Saccharobesus litoralis: one gene and its partner. The protein of the gene in region 2 binds, or shares a complex with, the protein of the main gene of each other region. Links are inferred from orthologs where the notes say so. Each region holds a gene or a part of one and is shown on either strand. Other genes may lie near its edges. The genes, in order: dapF and rppH.

Region 1 (8,380 bases), 3.0 Mb from region 2 along the record:
TACACGTGACTGGGCGTTAGAGCGGTACAATATGGCGTGTTGAGCTAACGAGGTGCCAGAGGCAAAGGCTTCTTTGATCCGGCCAACAATAAAACGGGCTTCATCTAATTCATTAAAAGCTGCATACAAACCGATTTTTTCGCCTTCGGCTGCTTCCGTCCATAATTGCTTGCCCATACGATCTGTGTTGTGGGCAATTAGATGGTTTGACGCCTTGAGAATAGTACCTGTCGAGCGATAATTTTGTTCAAGGCGGATCGTTTCGGCTTCAGGAAAATCACGTAAAAAGTGTTGTAAGTTTTCGACTTTAGCGCCACGCCAACCGTAAATGGATTGGTCATCGTCACCGACTATCATCATGTTACTGTTAGGGTTGGCCGCTAAGATCCGCAGCCAAGCATACTGAATTCGGTTGGTATCTTGAAATTCGTCAACCAAGATATGTTGAAAACGGTTTTGGTAGTGACGCAGTAAATGTGGATGACGTAAGAAAAGCTCATGCGCTCGCAGTAGTAGCTCGGCAAAATCAACTAATCCGCCTCGGTCACAGGTATCTTGATAATTTTTGTATATTTGTAGCCAAACTTTATCAACAGGATCGTTATAGGTTTCAATGTGACTAGGGCGTAATCCTTCGTCTTTTTTACCATTGATATACCACATTGCTTCTTTGGCAGGCCATTTTTTGTCGTCCAGCTCCATGGCTTTGATAATGCGCTTTAACATACGCAATTGATCATCAGCATCGAGAATTTGAAAGCCTTCAGGCAGTCCCGCATCTTGATGATGCAAGCGTAATAATCGATGGGCTAAACCATGAAAAGTACCAATCCACATATGGTTGACTGAGGTTTGCAATAACGACTCAATACGGCCACGCATTTCATTTGCGGCCTTATTGGTAAAGGTGACAGCCATAATGGCATAAGGTGAGATTTTCTCGACTTGCATTAACCAAGCAATTCGATGCACTAGAACCCGTGTTTTACCACTACCGGCACCAGCCAGTACCAGCATTGATTGCTGAGGTGCCGCAACCGCATCGCGCTGTTTGTCGTTAAGAGAGTCGATTAAATAAGAAACGTCCATTGCAAACCGTGAGTCAATAAAAATAACTGGCTAAATATACATGTTTTACGACAATTGAGCCAGTAAAGACTAACATTGCCTTGCTATAGGTTATATACGCCTAGCGAGTTGTATAATGATTGTATAGTTTAGGCTAAACGAGATTGAGTAACTCATCCAAACTCTGCAATTGTAAATCGGCTAACACAGGATAGGGTTTGACAGCAGAATAAGGATCAAACCACGCCGCTTGGCATCCTGCTCTTTTGGCGCCTAATACATCGGTATTTAACTGATCACCAATATGTAAAATATGCTCGCAAGGAATGCTTAATTTTTGGCTGGCCAAAAGAAACATTGCCGGATCTGGCTTTGCCTTGTTATCGCTATTTGCGAACATCTTTAGAGTGAAGTAATTGGCCAAAGGTGTAGTTTCAATATCAAGATTACCATTTGAAATAGCAATAAGCGGAACGCGACTTTTTAGTTTTGATAAAAAGGTTATTGTTTTTTGCGATATTGAGATTCGATTTCGAGCTAACATAAAAGTGCTAAAAGTCGGCCCAATATGATTATCGCTATTTGGTATTTTGTGGTTATTGAAAAGCTTAGCTAACCAATGTCTACGCAGTAAAGTAACATCCGAGCTAAGTTTAGGTTGTTCTAATAAAACTTGCTCTCTAACTAATTCTATATCTCTTTTTGTGATGTTTTTGAGGTTGGGGTGGACTGACTGTAAATGAATTATTAGCGCCTGCTCTGCGGCCATAATAGTTGGGTAGTTGTTGTAAAGTGTATCATCAAGATCGAAACTGATGGCTTTAATTGGCTTAGGCGAACGGTAGAAAATCATAAAAACCTAGTTTTGCTATTAAGATATTGCTTGTTACTTTTTCGTTGGTAATTTACGAGCGCGAGGATGAGCTTGATCATAAACTTTGCTAAGATGCTCAAAATCCAAATGGGTATATACCTGAGTTGTTGCAAGGTTCTCGTGGCCTAAAAGTTCTTGTACGGCCCTTAAATCTTGGCTACCTTCTAACATGTGCGTAGCAAATGAATGGCGCAGCTTATGTGGGTTAAGGTGTTTGCTTAAACCTTGTTTTTGTCCCCATAATTTCATTCGTGCGCGGCATTGTCTTACGCTTAGGCGATTACCATGTATTGACGTAAACAAGGCATTGTTTGGTGATTGACTGCTTTCAAAGCGTACTTTTAGCCAAGCTTGCATTGCTTGTTTTGCTTTGCTGCCAAATGGCACTATGCGCTGTTTGTTACCTTTACCTGTCACCCTGAGCAGGGTTGTATTGAAATCGACATCTGAAATATTTAGATTGATCAATTCGCTAATACGTAGACCGCTGGCATACATTAACTCCATCATGCAAATATCTCTTTGCGATATTTGTTGTTCATCATCAGTTTCGAGAAGTTGATTAATTTCATCTATATCTAGGTTTTTAGGTAACTTTCGACCTTGCTTGGGGGCGTTAACTGTTTTTGCTGGATTGTGGTCAATTAAGTCTTGTCTCACTAAATACTGACAAAAAGAGCGTAAGGCAGATAGGCGTAAATGAATACTTGAATGACTTAAGCCTGAAGCTTTACTATTGGCTAGCACTTTTCGTACATAACCATTATCGATTTCTGCTATATCCCTGATCGGTTGTTTGCTAAATATTGCCGCGAGTTGGCTCTGATATGCTTTGAGAGTTTGGACTGATAAGCGTCTTTCGGCTTGTAAGTATTGCCAGTAATTGTTGAGCAATTCTTCTAAGGACGGCATGCGAGTTTAGTTGGTTTAAGGTGAGCGTTAACTGCGCTCACCAGATTGAAAATCAAATAAAAAGCGATTGATGAGTTTAACCATGGGATCAAGAAAAACTGTGTCCATATCTGGACTGAAGTGATTATCATCACAACTACCAAAGGCTAAAATCCCTAAGTCTTTTTGTTCTCCTAGTCGAATTAAACACACTGAACCTATGGCTTTTTCGGGTTCAAAAAACAGATCCATTTCTTGCTGTTTTAATCGACCAAAGTAATAGGTGTCGCGTGATAAACGATCGTCTAGTACGTCTAAAAACTTTGAGCGTGGCTCAACAAAGTCTTGCGCTTTTTCATCAGTGGTTGTTATGAATAAGCAGAGCTTAATACCGTCTAACTCGATTTGATCGAGTAGCATGGCGCGCAGTAAGTAAAGTAACTTTTGACTATCAGGACATTCCAACAATGCCATGTATAAATTGACAAACGCGCGGTAAATTTTTTCGTTTTGTTTCGCTGTACTGAGCAGATCTTTGATCTGCTTTTCCATGTCTTGGTTTTTGTGGCGAAGAACTTCTTGCTGGCGCTCCATTAATGAAATAGACCCTTTGTGCGCATGAGGTATTTTTATTTCTGCTAGCGCATCGGGGTGACGTTCAAATAGATTCGGGTTTTGTTTTAAATAATGTAAAACGTCTTCTTCATTTAGCTTGAGAAGTTCTGGTTGCTGCTCGCTCATATATTAATTTGTCCATCGAATACATGTTGGGCTGGCCCTGTCATTTTTACAGGTTGTCCTTCACCCGCCCATCTTATCGTTAATTCGCCGCCAGGTAGATCTACCTTAACATTGTTGTTCAATTTGCCTTGTAATATGCCGACGACAACTGCGGCACAAGCGCCAGTTCCACAAGCTAAGGTTTCTCCAGCTCCGCGCTCAAATACTCTAAGGCGAATATGGTCAGGATTAACCACCTGCATAAAACCGATATTGGCTTTATTGGGAAAACGCTCATGACTTTCTAGTATAGGGCCTAGGCTTTCGACATCTGCGCTATCAACATCGTCAACCGTTAATACACAGTGTGGGTTGCCCATAGAAACTGCGCCGCACAGAATGTTACGTTCATCAGCCTGCAGAATATAAGTTTTCTCAGCCTTGTTCGCTTTGAATGGTATTTTATCTGGGTTAAGCTCAGGTACGCCCATGTTAACGGTAATACGACCGTCATGTTCTACATGCAAAATAATATTGCCGCTAGCGGTACTGACCTTGATTTTGTTTTTGTTTGTTAAGCCTTTTAAGCGGACAAAACGGGCAAAACAGCGGGCGCCATTTCCACATTGCTCGACTTCACTGCCATCCGAATTATAGATACGGTAGTGAAAATCAAGATCAGGTGAATAAGGTGGCTCTACAATCAATAATTGATCAAAGCCAACACCAAAATTACGATCAGCAAGTTTAGTCACTTGCTCTGGTGACAAAAACACAGACTGGCTGACATTGTCTAAAACGACAAAATCATTACCTAAACCGTGCATTTTTGAAAATGTAAACTGCATCGTTCACTATAAGCTGGGTATATCAATGCAGCTAGTGTACCCGTATCTCTGGCGCTTGTGTATCGCTTGCTTGGATTAATTTTTTAACTATTGTCTTTGTCAATAAGCGCTATGTTTTATGTGCTTTAATTTCATTCTGGTCTAACCAGTTGTTGTTTAGTCCAAAAAATTTAAAATAGAAAAATCATTAACTTAACTGGTATGATGCCAACTCTTTGAAATTACTTATAAAAATTAAACTAATATTAGCCATATAAGTGTTGAATACCTAGCCCAAGTTAGGTGTGGCCAATAACTAAAACTCTAAAAGCAGCCCGACTGAAGCGAGTTTTCAACTTGATTTGAAATAACTGGCGAGGTGCTATATGCGGGCAGCTATCCGTAGTTTTAAAGTAACCATTTTTGCCTTAGTTGCAATTGTGTTTATTTCGGCATTTATGTCGACTAAACCCAGTAATCCTTTACGTATTGATAAAGTTGCGACAGCACAAGATAACTTTTTACTCAAACCTCGACAGCATATTCGCCTGACCCCACGTCCTGAAGAAACTTATGCTTTTCCTATACCTTTAGGCGAGATAGGTCCTGTACAGAGTTTGTTTTCAGGTAAAGCACAATACCCATTTATTTGTTTTACCGAAGAATCAGGCTTTGGCCAACCTGAAATTGATAATCTGCAAGGTTACGGAACGCCTGTATATCCTAAAGGGCTGGGGCGCGAGAGCCGAACACGAGCCGATATTATTGGCTACAGCAAAGATTGCTTAATTAAAACCAACCTACGTTATTACAAAGTTGATAATCAGCAAAATTATCAAGAAATTAGTGCCGGTTTTGATCAACCGTTAGCGGCAGGAGAGTTTTTAGTGCGTTTGGAATACGGCACGATCAATCGCTTTATTTACGGTATTTTGATGCCGATAAAAGCCGAAGAAATTGGTGATCGGCTTGCTCAAAGTCAATGGAATAAAAAACTTATTTATCAGTTTGGCGGCGGTGCAGGTATTGGTTTTCGTCAAGGGCGTTTAAAAGAGTATCAAATGTTTGAACGTCTTAATGATCAATTGGCTCAAGGTTATGCGGTTATTAGTTCGAGCGGCAATAGAACGTCTTACACTTATAATATGTTATTGGCTGAAGATACAGCTCGTCGAGTTAAAAGAAACTTTATTAGTTTATACGGCAAACCTGAATATACCGTAGGAATAGGCGGCTCGGGTGGAGGATTAGCTCAATATTTAATGATGCAAAACGCCCCTGGGCTGATTGATGCTGCTTTACCACTTTATTCTTACCCAGATATGGTATCGCAAACCTTATATGCCATGGATTGTGACTTGCTCAATACTTATTACACTTTCCGTGCCGATGACACTAGCACTTGGCAAAACATGGACAATCGAGCATTACTTGATGGTCTTGTCGCTAAAAATGGTGATCCACACCCCAGTGCGATTTTTCAGCCTATTAATCAAATATTAAATGGTCAGTGGCCAAACTTGCCTGATGGTAACAGTGAATGTATTAATGGTTGGTTTGGCTTGTATGCGTTTATTCACAACCCCAAACAAGGTTGGTTACGTGAATATTTTTCGCCTGATGTGGTCGATAACCATCACTGGAATCACTGGCAAGATCTTATCAATATATATGGTGAAAATGAGCAAGGTTTTGCAAGGCATGTTTGGGGCAACCAGGGGATCCAATATGGATTAGAAGCTTGGAAGAAAAATCAGATTAGTTTTGAACAATTTGTTGATATTAACCAAAAAATTGGTAGTTGGAAGCCTGTACACGAGATGGAAAAAGAGCGTATTGCTCGTATCCCGATTTGGGATAAACCATTTTGGTTATCATTATGGGGCAACCACAACGTAACGCCAGAGTTACAACCACAACACGCTTCGTCTCGCCACCCTACTGATTATGTCGCAGTAGAAAAAGCTTATCGATATGGGCAAATATATCTTGGCATGGCGGACATTCCTATTCTTGATGTACGCCATTACTTAGAAAATGATCTCGATATGCACCACGTTTCGGCAAGTTTTCAATCTCGGCAACGCATTCAAGATTGGCAAGGTGATAGCCATCATCAAGTGATATGGGTTGCTGATGAAGATTACGACCCAATTGATCTTAGCTTTGCCGTTATGGATGAATGGATGCAAGGCGTACTTGCTGGCCAGTCGGTAATCGAAGCCAAACCTAAGCTAGCGGTTGATACTTGCTTTGATAAGCAGGGTAAGGTGATTGCCAGTGGTCATGAAGTTTGGGATGGTGAATGGAACGCCAAACCTAAAGGCCAATGCCAGCAAGCGTATCAAGTATACAAAACCAGTCGTATTCAAGCAGGAGGACGTTGGGCTGGTAATACGTTTGATTGTGCTAGGATCCCACTAGAGCAGGCGGTTCAACAAGGCATTTATGGCGAGCTTGATGTGCAAGCTTTATTGCCACAACTTAAAGCGCTATTCCCGTTAGGTGTGTGTGACTTTACCCAAGGTGATCAAGCTAAACCGCGAGACTTAAACTTATCTATGTTAGAGCTTGTAGATAATCAAACGGTTAATAATTGATAGGCTTAAAAATGTGAAAGGTGCTGTATGGATGGGTTGGTGAACTAACTATATAGCCTTTTCATTAATCTAGTCAAAGCGATCAGGTTTTAGGGGAAGCCGTCAAGCTTCGAGACCCCATGAGCATATGCTCTATTATGTGATTGGGGCGAGTAAGCGCCGACAATGAACCATAAGACCTGAGCGAGAAGACTATCTAATGACTTTTGTGAAATAAGCAGCTTTAAAGTATCAAGTTTTTATGGGCGAGTATTTATGCTTTCAGCACCTGCAAACCATTATCATTTAACCATCGCTGGCGGTGGTTAAATCCGCGTAATCGGACATTTCGGTGTTATTCGAACCTACAAGGGTAAATTTCGTTCTTTGAGGTTGGCGTAATGTTTGTTTGATTGGTTGCAACTTGCAACTTGCAACTTGCAACAGGCTCTGCTTATTGTGGGCGAGCATTTATGCTTGCTGAGCCTGCAAACTTTTCTACCCAAAAGAACAAGACTACAGAATTTTGTTCCTCGCAAATTCTAAGTACCTGCTATCTATCTTGCTGGCACCAAAAGTAGGCGCCTGAAGCGAGCGTCGACCTACAAAAATAGCTAGCCGTGTTTCGGGTAATCCAAATTAAATCGAAACAGTACTAGTCATTTGAATATGCTGACTAAACCCAGTAGCCATACTTTTTTAAAACCTATATATCCCGCATCATGTGTTGTTTATTGTTATATGTATACTTTTAACTAAATTGTGTTTATATGGTGTTTTTTATTTTTGTATAAAGTATGTTGTTGATTGTTTAATTTAGGATCGTATTATTTTACTTGTATTTTTAATACTGTTTATTGTATTTATTTCTCATCGTGAATATTTTTATTTTGCTCATAATTAGAACTATTTATTTTATTATGATTTTTATATTATTTTCTTTTTTTTCAAATGTTTAAAGTTTTATTTTAGTTTATTTTCAGCATGTTTTCTTCTTTTGTTAGATTGTTTTTTGTTCGAACTATATTCTGTTTTTTAATGCTTAAAATTGAGTTTTTGTTAAAAATACTTTTCCATTTTTGAGGATTGATCTTTTGTTTTTCTATTATTTTTTCTTTATTAATAAGCGTTGATATTTGATTTATTTCGTTGGTAGTTGGCTGTACTTGAATTTCATTAAAGTGCTGCTACCTTTTCATTGTGAATTCATGACGTCATAAATGAGACTGGTGGGTAATGCCTAAAGAGAAAGCGCGGACAAAAGTAGGTGACGGTAAGAAAAATACCTCGCTTCGACTGCGTAGCAAAACATTAAAACAGTTAAAGATCAGAGCGATTGAAGAAGATACTTCGGTGCAAAAGATCCTTGAGCAATTGGTTGAAAGGTTTATTGCGGGTGAAATTGAGTTGAATGAATAACG
Region 2 (8,630 bases):
GGTGACTGACGGAACCAATTTAAGAATAAGAATAATACCAAGCCTTCTAGGAAAAACTCATATAGCTGAGATGGATGGCGACCTAACTCTCCTGCTCCAGGAAAAACGATAGCCCAAGGCACATCAGTTGTTCTTCCCCACAGTTCTGCATTAATAAAGTTACCAATACGTCCCGCACCCAAGCCAATTGGCACCATAGGCGCGATAAAGTCCGCCACTTGTAAAAAAGTAGTATTGGATTTTTTTGCAAACCAAGCAAAAGCGACAAGTACCCCTAAAAACCCACCATGGAAAGACATACCACCTTCCCAAATCTTAAATAAATAAAGCGGATTTTCTAAAAACAGTTCAAACTGATAAAAGAACACATAACCAATGCGCCCACCTAAGATAACCCCAAGAAAGCCATAAAAGAGTAAATCACTGATCTGCTCTTTATTCCAATAGCAGTCATGCTGCCCCACACGTGAATTAGCAAAATACATCGCGCCAGCAAAGCCAATGAGATACATAAGCCCATACCAATGCAATGACACTGGGCCAAGTGAGAAAATAACCGGGTCAATTGCCGGAAATTGCCAAGGTTCGGCAGCCATAAAAAATCCTGTTTAATTCTGAATACGTTATAGTCTTGGTTTGGACTACAGTGACAACAAAGTCATGATTAACGCCAATTTTGGCGCCGCATCATTACACACTTAAGAACATTTTGCTAGCAGCGGCAAATAAGGCGATAGTTAGGCAAATTTTAATCGTTTTGGCTGAAAAATAACTCGCCATTCTTGCCCCTAGAGGCGCTGTTAACATTGAGGTGGCAATAATACCGAAGAAAGCAGGAAGATAGATATGTCCTAACGAATATTGCGGTAGATCATCAAGCTGAGATCCCGTAATTAAGTAGCTGGCTGCACCGAAAATTGCGATAAACAACCCACAAGCAGCAGATGTACCAACGGCTTTACGCGCTTCCAGTCCTAACCAAACTAACCAAGGACCAAGTAATGTACCGCCACCAATCCCAACAATAGCGGATGCAATTGCAATTAAAAAACCAACTAACGACAACCAGTTTCGACTTTGGTTATAGTCCCATGCAGGTTGAAACCAGCGCTCACCGACACTAGTATATAACCCCAAGCCGACACAAAAAGTACCAAAGACAACCATAAGTGATTGCCCTGCCATTTGCGAGCCTACCGCAGCACCTAGCATGCTGCCCAACATAACACCTGGAAAAATACTAAATACCGCAGGCCATATAATATTGGCGCGCTTTTGATGAGCAACCAAGGTAGAAATGGCTGTAAAAATGATGGTAGCCAGTGACGTACCTATTGCCATTGTCATCACATAATGCTCAGGCACATTAGCCAAAGGTAAAGCAAAAGTGAGTAACGGCACGACAATTAAGCCGCCGCCAATACCTAAAAAACCCGCTAATAAGCCAGCAATAGTACCTGTTACTAAAAATATGATTGCAAGTGTATAAAAATCCATTACGTAAAAATGCTTATTTACCCGCCCTAATAAATCCACCTAAGCCAGCATGCTCAAGCTTACTGACAATAACATCTCTGATCTGCGCAGGCTCTGACAAAATTGCGACTTCTTTTAAAAATTGGCAAGCATCGTCACTGGATATGTGCTTTAAAATCCACTTAGCTTTTAACAAGTTCTGGGCACTCATGCTAAAGCTATTACACCCCATGGCTAATAATAATAATATGCCGATCGGCTCACCGGCCATCTCACCACATACTGTTACTGGTGTTCCATGCAATTGACACTGCTGGATCACAAAGTGCAATGCCTGTAGTACACCGGGGTGATAATAATCGTACAAACTCGCCACTCTGGCATTGTTACGATCAACCGCTAGCAAGTATTGCGTTAAATCATTGGTACCAATCGAAAAGTAATCAACCAATGTCGATAACTGGCCAATTTGATAAATGGCTGCCGGCACCTCTAACATCACCCCGACTTTAGGCCAAGGGATCTCACAGCTTAATTCTTCACATAGTTCACTATGCGCTTGCTTCAATAGCCGTAGCGATTCTTCCACTTCATTTATTGAGGTAACCATGGGCAATAAAATGCTCAAGTTGCCGGTGTGACGACTCGCATGCAACATAGCGCGCATTTGAATCAAGTGGATCTCTGGATGATCAAGAGTCAAGCGAATGCCACGCCAACCTAAAAACGGGTTGTCTTCCTCTATCGGGAAGTAAGGTAGGGGTTTGTCGCCCCCTACATCCAACGTTCGCATGCAAACGGGTTTATCTGGGTAGCTTTCTAATACGTGGCGGTAGAGCTCAACCTGCTCAGATTCAGAAGGAAAGCGCTGACGGACCATGAACGGAATTTCAGTCCGAAACAAGCCAATACCATCAACCGCTAAGCCTTTAGCTACATCAAAGTCTGCCGCTAGCCCAGTGTTGATATGCAGAGCAATCACCTTGCCGTCTTTAGTCACCGCTTGATCGGCGGCGAGCTCTCTAACCTTATCATTTAACTCTAGCTCCTCGCTTTGTAAGCGACGATACTCTCGCTCGATAGAATCATCAGCATTAATATAAATATTGCCGCTGTATCCATCGATAATCAGTGCCATGCCATCAATCGAGCTAATAGGCAGATCTTCCAAGCCCATCACGGCTGGAATACCCAAAGCACTCGCTAAAATACTGGCATGTGAGTTAGACGAACCTTTACGCGAACATATGCCTTTTATTTTTTCGCGAGGTATCTCAGCTAACATACTCGCCGTGACTTCTTCAGCAACCAAAATTAAGTTATCAGGCACTTTACGCTTCGCGATATCTTTTTGCATCAGGTTAACCAGCACCCGTTGCCCAATATCTCGAATATCAGTCATGCGTTCACGAATGTAATCGTCTTCAATGGCGGCAAATTCACGAATGGTTTTTTCGATGACAAACTTTAAAGAAGATGCCGCACTCCATCCCGAATGGATATGCTCATTAACTTGTTCGCCTAAGCTTGCGTCACTCAATAGGTGATTATAAACATCGAAAATAGCTGACGCTTCCGACGGTAACATAGCCGTCATTCGCTCTGATAATTCACCGAGCTCTTTACGCGTAACTTTGATTGCTTGCTGAAATTTAACAGCCTCTTTAGCCGCATTTTTGGTACGCCGAGGTAAGACAGAGCTAAAACTAATCGAAGGCTGTGAAACAAAAGCACAACCAAGTGCAATGCCTGGCGCACCGGGTACACCTAAAATATGTTGGTTAACATATTTACTGCCAGAGCCAGAAAGCGACTCAATTTGACTTTTAACACCAGCATGAGCAATAGCTGCCGCTAATTGCGCCGCTAATGTAAATAAAAAAGCCTCTTCGTCTTCAGCAAATACTCGAGAATCTGTTTGCTGAACTGAGATCACCCCTAATACTTTTCTCTGGTGAATAATCGGCACACCTAAAAAAGCATTAAACTTATCTTCTTCAACTTGCGGGGCAAATAGGAACCTAGGATGGGTATGAGCATTCGCTACGTTAACCGGCTCTTCTCGCTGCCCAACCAAACCAACCAAACCTTGGTTAAAGTTAATGGCTAAACGACCAACGGCATTAACTGACAAACCATCAGTAGCCATTAATATGTAATGTTGCTTTTCGTGGTCAGCAAGGTACAAAGAGCAGCACTCGGTCGACATCGCGTCTTTCACTTTTGACACGACATCGGTTAATGCTCTCTCTAATACTTGTTGTTGCGCAAACTCTTCTACAATGCGCTTTAGCGTAGTGATCATTTACGCGGGTTTCTCCGGCGCTTTCTATTATCTTTTCTTTTATGGAAAGGCATAGCCACAGATGCGAACTCTTTTAGCACTTTTCGGTACACATCTCGCTTAAACGATACAACCTGTCGAACTGGATACCAATAACTCACCCACCGCCAATCATCAAACTCAGGATGAGAAGACCGTGCAAGATCTACGTCTTTTTCTTTACATTTCAAACGCAACAAATACCAACGCTGCTTTTGACCAATACAGACAGGCTTAGAATCTTTACGAATTAACCGTTTTGGTAAACGGTAACGATACCAGTTGCGGGTATAACAAAGAATTTCAACATCTTCTTTGCGTAACCCGACCTCTTCATAAAGCTCACGGTACATCGTTTGTTCTAGTGACTCACCTTCATCAACCCCACCTTGAGGGAATTGCCATGAATGCTGCCCTAACCGTTTCGCCCAGAAGACTTGACCATATCGATTGCAAATGACTATACCGACGTTAGCTCGATAACCTTCGGCATCAATCACATTTGTCTCACATTACAAAATCTGGAAGTCGTTTGATTTTTTCACAAACTTGCAACATGCGCAAATGACTTATGCTAAAAAATCAGGTATTTATGGAAGTTTGTTTGTTGTTTAAGCAAAAGCCTACAACGAGCTTGATAAATGCAGATAACAGGGCCACAAAACCGCCGTAAAACCGATAAATGCGAGCTCTGTTACAATCTCAAATTGAAATAATATAGTCAAAGCGATCGGGTTTTAGGGGCAGCTTCCGCATCCTGCTCACGCTAAGTACTTACATCCATGTAAGCAAAGCCGTCAAGCTTCGAGACCCCATGAGCATATGCTCTATTATGTGATTGGGGCCGCCTAAATGGATTTAGGTGTTAGAACGACGCAGGAGCCAAAGTCGAGAGTAAGCGCAGACAATGAACCATAAAATCTGAGCGAGAAGACTATAAATTGCAAAATTACCAATCTTTAAGGCGTACGCCGATACCTAAACGATTTGCCTTGCGCCCAAATTCAATCATAGAGTCGCCATAGCCACCATTATATTGAACATATAACGCCATGGTATTATTTAAATTATAGGAATAACCCACTCTTAACGCACCGTTATAATCACGCAATGTTGTACTCAACTTAGTTTCAATACGAGAGTGAGTATTAAAATATTCATAGCCAAGCTCAATGACCCCCATATTGCGATCGTATTTTTCTCTGGCACCTTGCTGATCAAACGTATACCAAGTTGCAAGGGAAAACTGTGAACCATCCTCTCCCCAATAAAACTCACTAAAAAAGCGGTTTAGGTTACGAGACGTTGGTGGCTTTTGTCCTGTGGATTTATGGATAAAGCCAACATCGATTTGGTACAAGCCATACTTTTCAAACAAGCCTGTATCGACAAAACGGATGAATGCTTCAGGGCTGTGCACGGTTTCACGAAAATAAGTCGACTCTTGACGGTTGTAGGTTTGCCAATAATTACGCTGGCTATAGGCAACAAACAGTTTATGAGCCTGACAATAGTCAAAAACATTACACAATGGGTTTTTCATTGCTTGATATTTCAATGAAAACTGAAATTCAGTTTCAACCGACTGATTAACTGAATCCTTTAGTTCTGAATTGTAAGAGAAAGGTAAGATGTAAGTCCCTTTGTGATGCTCAACATTGCTTTTAGCCTTAACTTTAACCTCTGCCAAACTCAAGTTTGATATTAGAGCCAACACAATAGCTAAACCACATTTATAGTTCCTAAACACTGCGTCTGTCCTTATTGTTTTATCTGGACAATATTATAAACACAATGTTGCTAAACACACATGTTAAGGTCCCAAAAAGTTCCCAATTGAAATTCCAAAGCGAATGTGAACTTTCCAATTTTTTGTAAGAATTTGAAATATATGGATTATTTTATGAATTTGCGGAGGGATAAAGTGGCGGTGAGAGAGGGATTTGAACCCTCGAAGGGCGTTAACCCTTACACGAGTTCCAGTCGTGCGCCTTCAGCCAGCTCAGCCATCTCACCGTGGTATTTACGTCCTGTAAATATGTCCTCTTTCGAGGTCGCGCTATGTTAGGGAAATCTTGCCCCCTAAGCAAGCACTAAATAAGCTTTATTGGTTTGATAGGCGAATAATTCATCGCCTATCATAAGGCCAACTTTAAACCGAGATTAAGCGTTGCCTTTAAGCTTCATATTTAAAGTTGAAGCAAAGTCGAGCATGCGATCTAATGATACTAAAGCTTGCTTACGAAGCTCTGGATCAACAAAGACTTCGTGCTGACTAGCATCTGTGGCTGTTAAAGCGTTCTCAATTGCGTCTAAGCCGTTCATTGCCATCCAAGGGCAATGTGCACATGTACGACACGTTGCGCCTTGGCCACCTGTTGGAGCTTCAATAAACTCTTTTTCTGGCGACAATTGCTGCATTTTATAAAAAATGCCTTTGTCAGTAGCTACAACAAACTTTTTATTATCCATTACTTGACTAGCGCGGATCAGTTGGCTGGTTGAGCCAACCACATCTGCTAACTCGACAATCTCATCCGGCGACTCAGGATGAACCAAAATAGCGGCATCAGGATTATCTTGCTTTAATTTTACCAAAGCTTGATGCTTAAATTCATCATGAACAATACAAGCACCATTCCATTTAAGCATATCTGCGCCTGTTTGCTTTTCAATATAACGGCCTAAATGCTTGTCTGGTCCCCATAAGATTTTGTGGCCTTCAGCATCTAAGTGCTCAACAATTTCAAGGGCAATACTCGATGTGACTACCCAGTCAGCCCGAGCTTTAACGGCTGCTGATGTATTAGCATAAACGACAACCGTGTGATCAGGGTGTTGGTCACAAAACTCGGTAAATTCTTTCTCAGGGCAGCCTACGTCAAGCGAACAAGTTGCTTCTAGGGTTGGCATAAATACACGCTTTTCTGGGCTAAGAATTTTAGCTGTCTCGCCCATAAAGCGTACACCAGCGATAATTAGATTCTTAGCGGCATGGTCGCGACCAAAGCGTGCCATTTCTAATGAGTCTGATACACAACCACCGGTTTCTTCGGCTAATGCTTGAATTTCAGGGTCGGTATAATAATGAGCGATTAACACGGCGTCTTTTTCAGCCAATAGCTGTTTAATACGCGTTTTGTATTCTTGCTTCTCCAAATCCGTTAATGGCTTTGGCTTAGGAGGAAAAGGATAAGCTGAGTTACTAAAATCAATAATGCTCATTTGAATAATACCTAGTTATATTCTGACCGTGGTGTACTTCATCCGTAAATCGGGCGCGAATTATACAGCAACCAAGTTAGAAAAACACTGAGTTAAATAAAAAAGAAGACGTTATAAATTTGTGCGGAGTGTTTTAGAAAGTGGTGGGTCATGCTGGATTCGAACCAGCGACCAATTGATTAAAAGTCAACTGCTCTACCAACTGAGCTAATGACCCACTTAATATTGGATTTTTTGAAGAGTGGTGGGTCATGCTGGATTCGAACCAGCGACCAATTGATTAAAAGTCAACTGCTCTACCAACTGAGCTAATGACCCATTCTTCAAATGTTTACCAAGGTTTTGCTTAAGCCCCCGTGGCAACGGAGGCGTATAATACTGATTTAGATTGGCAGTGCAACAACTATTTCAATTTTTTTATGCTTTTCTTAAAAGTGATTAAAAAACACTCTTATTTATACAAAAAGCCAAGAGAATATTTACAAATCAGTAATAATTACAGTGATGCTATACGATTTTTAGCAATCCGCGCAGCACTCGTTGTCGCGCAATCAGTTTGGACTTGCTGATAAAAATTTCGCGCTTTGTCAGTTTCGTTTTGTTTTTGCGCAACCATACCTAACTTTAATGTAGCATCACAACGCTTATTAGATTCAGGGAAATGCTCAATTACAGTGGTAAAATGTTGTGCAGCATCTGCAATTTCACCTTTGTTGTATAAAAGTTGCCCCAACCAATAATGTGCGTTCGGTAAATAGGTTGAACTAGGAAAAGCACCAATAAATTTACGAAATTCAGGGATCGCCTTATCGTATAGCTTGTCCTTTAATACCAAATTAACCGCTCGCTCGTACGCGTCATTCTCAGACAGATCTGTCGATAAGGTAACGTCGGTTGTTGGCGTAACAGTCGCCGTAGGCGCTATCGGCGATGGCGTTAAGGTTGGTTCAGCTGACTCTATTTTTTCTACCACAGACGAAATACGAGATTCCATCTCCTGATATAAATCACGTTGGCGCTGCAAAATTTGACCCAGCTTATACCCATGCTCTTCTGAAATTCCACGTAATTGGCTAATTTCAGTTTGCAGGTTGTCAATTTCTTGAGCTAGCTTAATTTGCGCACGACTACGTGCTTCAAAATTACGCTCAAGCTTACTAACTCGCTGATCGATCTCATTCAATGTATTGTTAGCAAAGCTAAAAGGCGTTGCAACTGTAAACGTTGCCGCGCCAATTAGTGCTAAATAAAGATGTTTTTTTGTCATGGTCTATTAGTAGACTAGTACCGCACGTCGGTTAGCTGCGAAAGCTGATTCAGTACGAGAACGATCTAAAGGTTTCTCTTCACCATAGCTCACTACAGAGATCTGTGAAGATGAAACACCTAAGTTTTCTAAATGACGAGCAACCGCTTTAGCACGACGCTCACCTAATGCGATGTTGTATTCAGGTGTACCACGCTCATCGGCATGACCTTCAACACGGACTTTTACACCGCTATTTTCGCTTAGATAAATTGCGTGAGCTTCTAACATTTCAAAATATGAACCGCCAATACGAGCTTGGTCAAATTCAAAATTGATTGTTGTGCTTTGACGTAATTT

The links.
Region 1: the proteins of rppH (region 2) and dapF are in contact, whole or in part, in a solved structure (PDB 5YGU), measured with the Escherichia coli proteins. The link is inferred for Saccharobesus litoralis from one-to-one orthologs.

The regions. Positions count from the first base shown.
Region 1 is NZ_CP026604.1:2,302,825-2,311,204, reverse strand. What follows is about bases 2,487-5,220. They hold dapF (diaminopimelate epimerase), read right to left. Parts: upstream 4,402-5,220; coding sequence 3,571-4,401; downstream 2,487-3,570. Other genes in these bases: C2869_RS07950 (DUF6351 family protein), read left to right, coding at 4,767-5,220; C2869_RS07960 (DUF484 family protein), read right to left, coding at 2,882-3,574; xerC (tyrosine recombinase XerC), read right to left, coding at 2,487-2,854. Also shown: uvrD (DNA helicase II), read right to left, coding at 1-1,089; C2869_RS07970 (HAD-IA family hydrolase), read right to left, coding at 1,223-1,921; more of xerC, read right to left, coding at 1,955-2,486; more of C2869_RS07950, read left to right, coding at 5,221-6,980; C2869_RS07945 (hypothetical protein), read left to right, coding at 8,196-8,378. UniProt on the Escherichia coli protein: Involved in the succinylase branch of the L-lysine biosynthesis and in the biosynthesis of the pentapeptide incorporated in the peptidoglycan moiety. Catalyzes the stereoinversion of LL-2,6-diaminopimelate (L,L-DAP) to meso-diaminopimelate (meso-DAP).
Region 2 is NZ_CP026604.1:5,286,373-5,295,002, forward strand. Bases 2,539-5,522 are described here. They hold rppH (RNA pyrophosphohydrolase), read right to left. Parts: upstream 4,300-5,522; coding sequence 3,778-4,299; downstream 2,539-3,777. Other genes in these bases: ptsP (phosphoenolpyruvate--protein phosphotransferase), read right to left, coding at 2,539-3,781; C2869_RS20065 (phospholipase A), read right to left, coding at 4,749-5,522. Outside these bases: lgt (prolipoprotein diacylglyceryl transferase), read right to left, coding at 1-596; C2869_RS20050 (sulfite exporter TauE/SafE family protein), read right to left, coding at 691-1,497; more of ptsP, read right to left, coding at 1,511-2,538; more of C2869_RS20065, read right to left, coding at 5,523-5,549; quinolinate synthase NadA, read right to left, coding at 5,963-7,024; tol-pal system protein YbgF, read right to left, coding at 7,521-8,291; peptidoglycan-associated lipoprotein Pal, read right to left, coding at 8,298-8,630. UniProt on the Escherichia coli protein: Master regulator of 5'-end-dependent mRNA decay.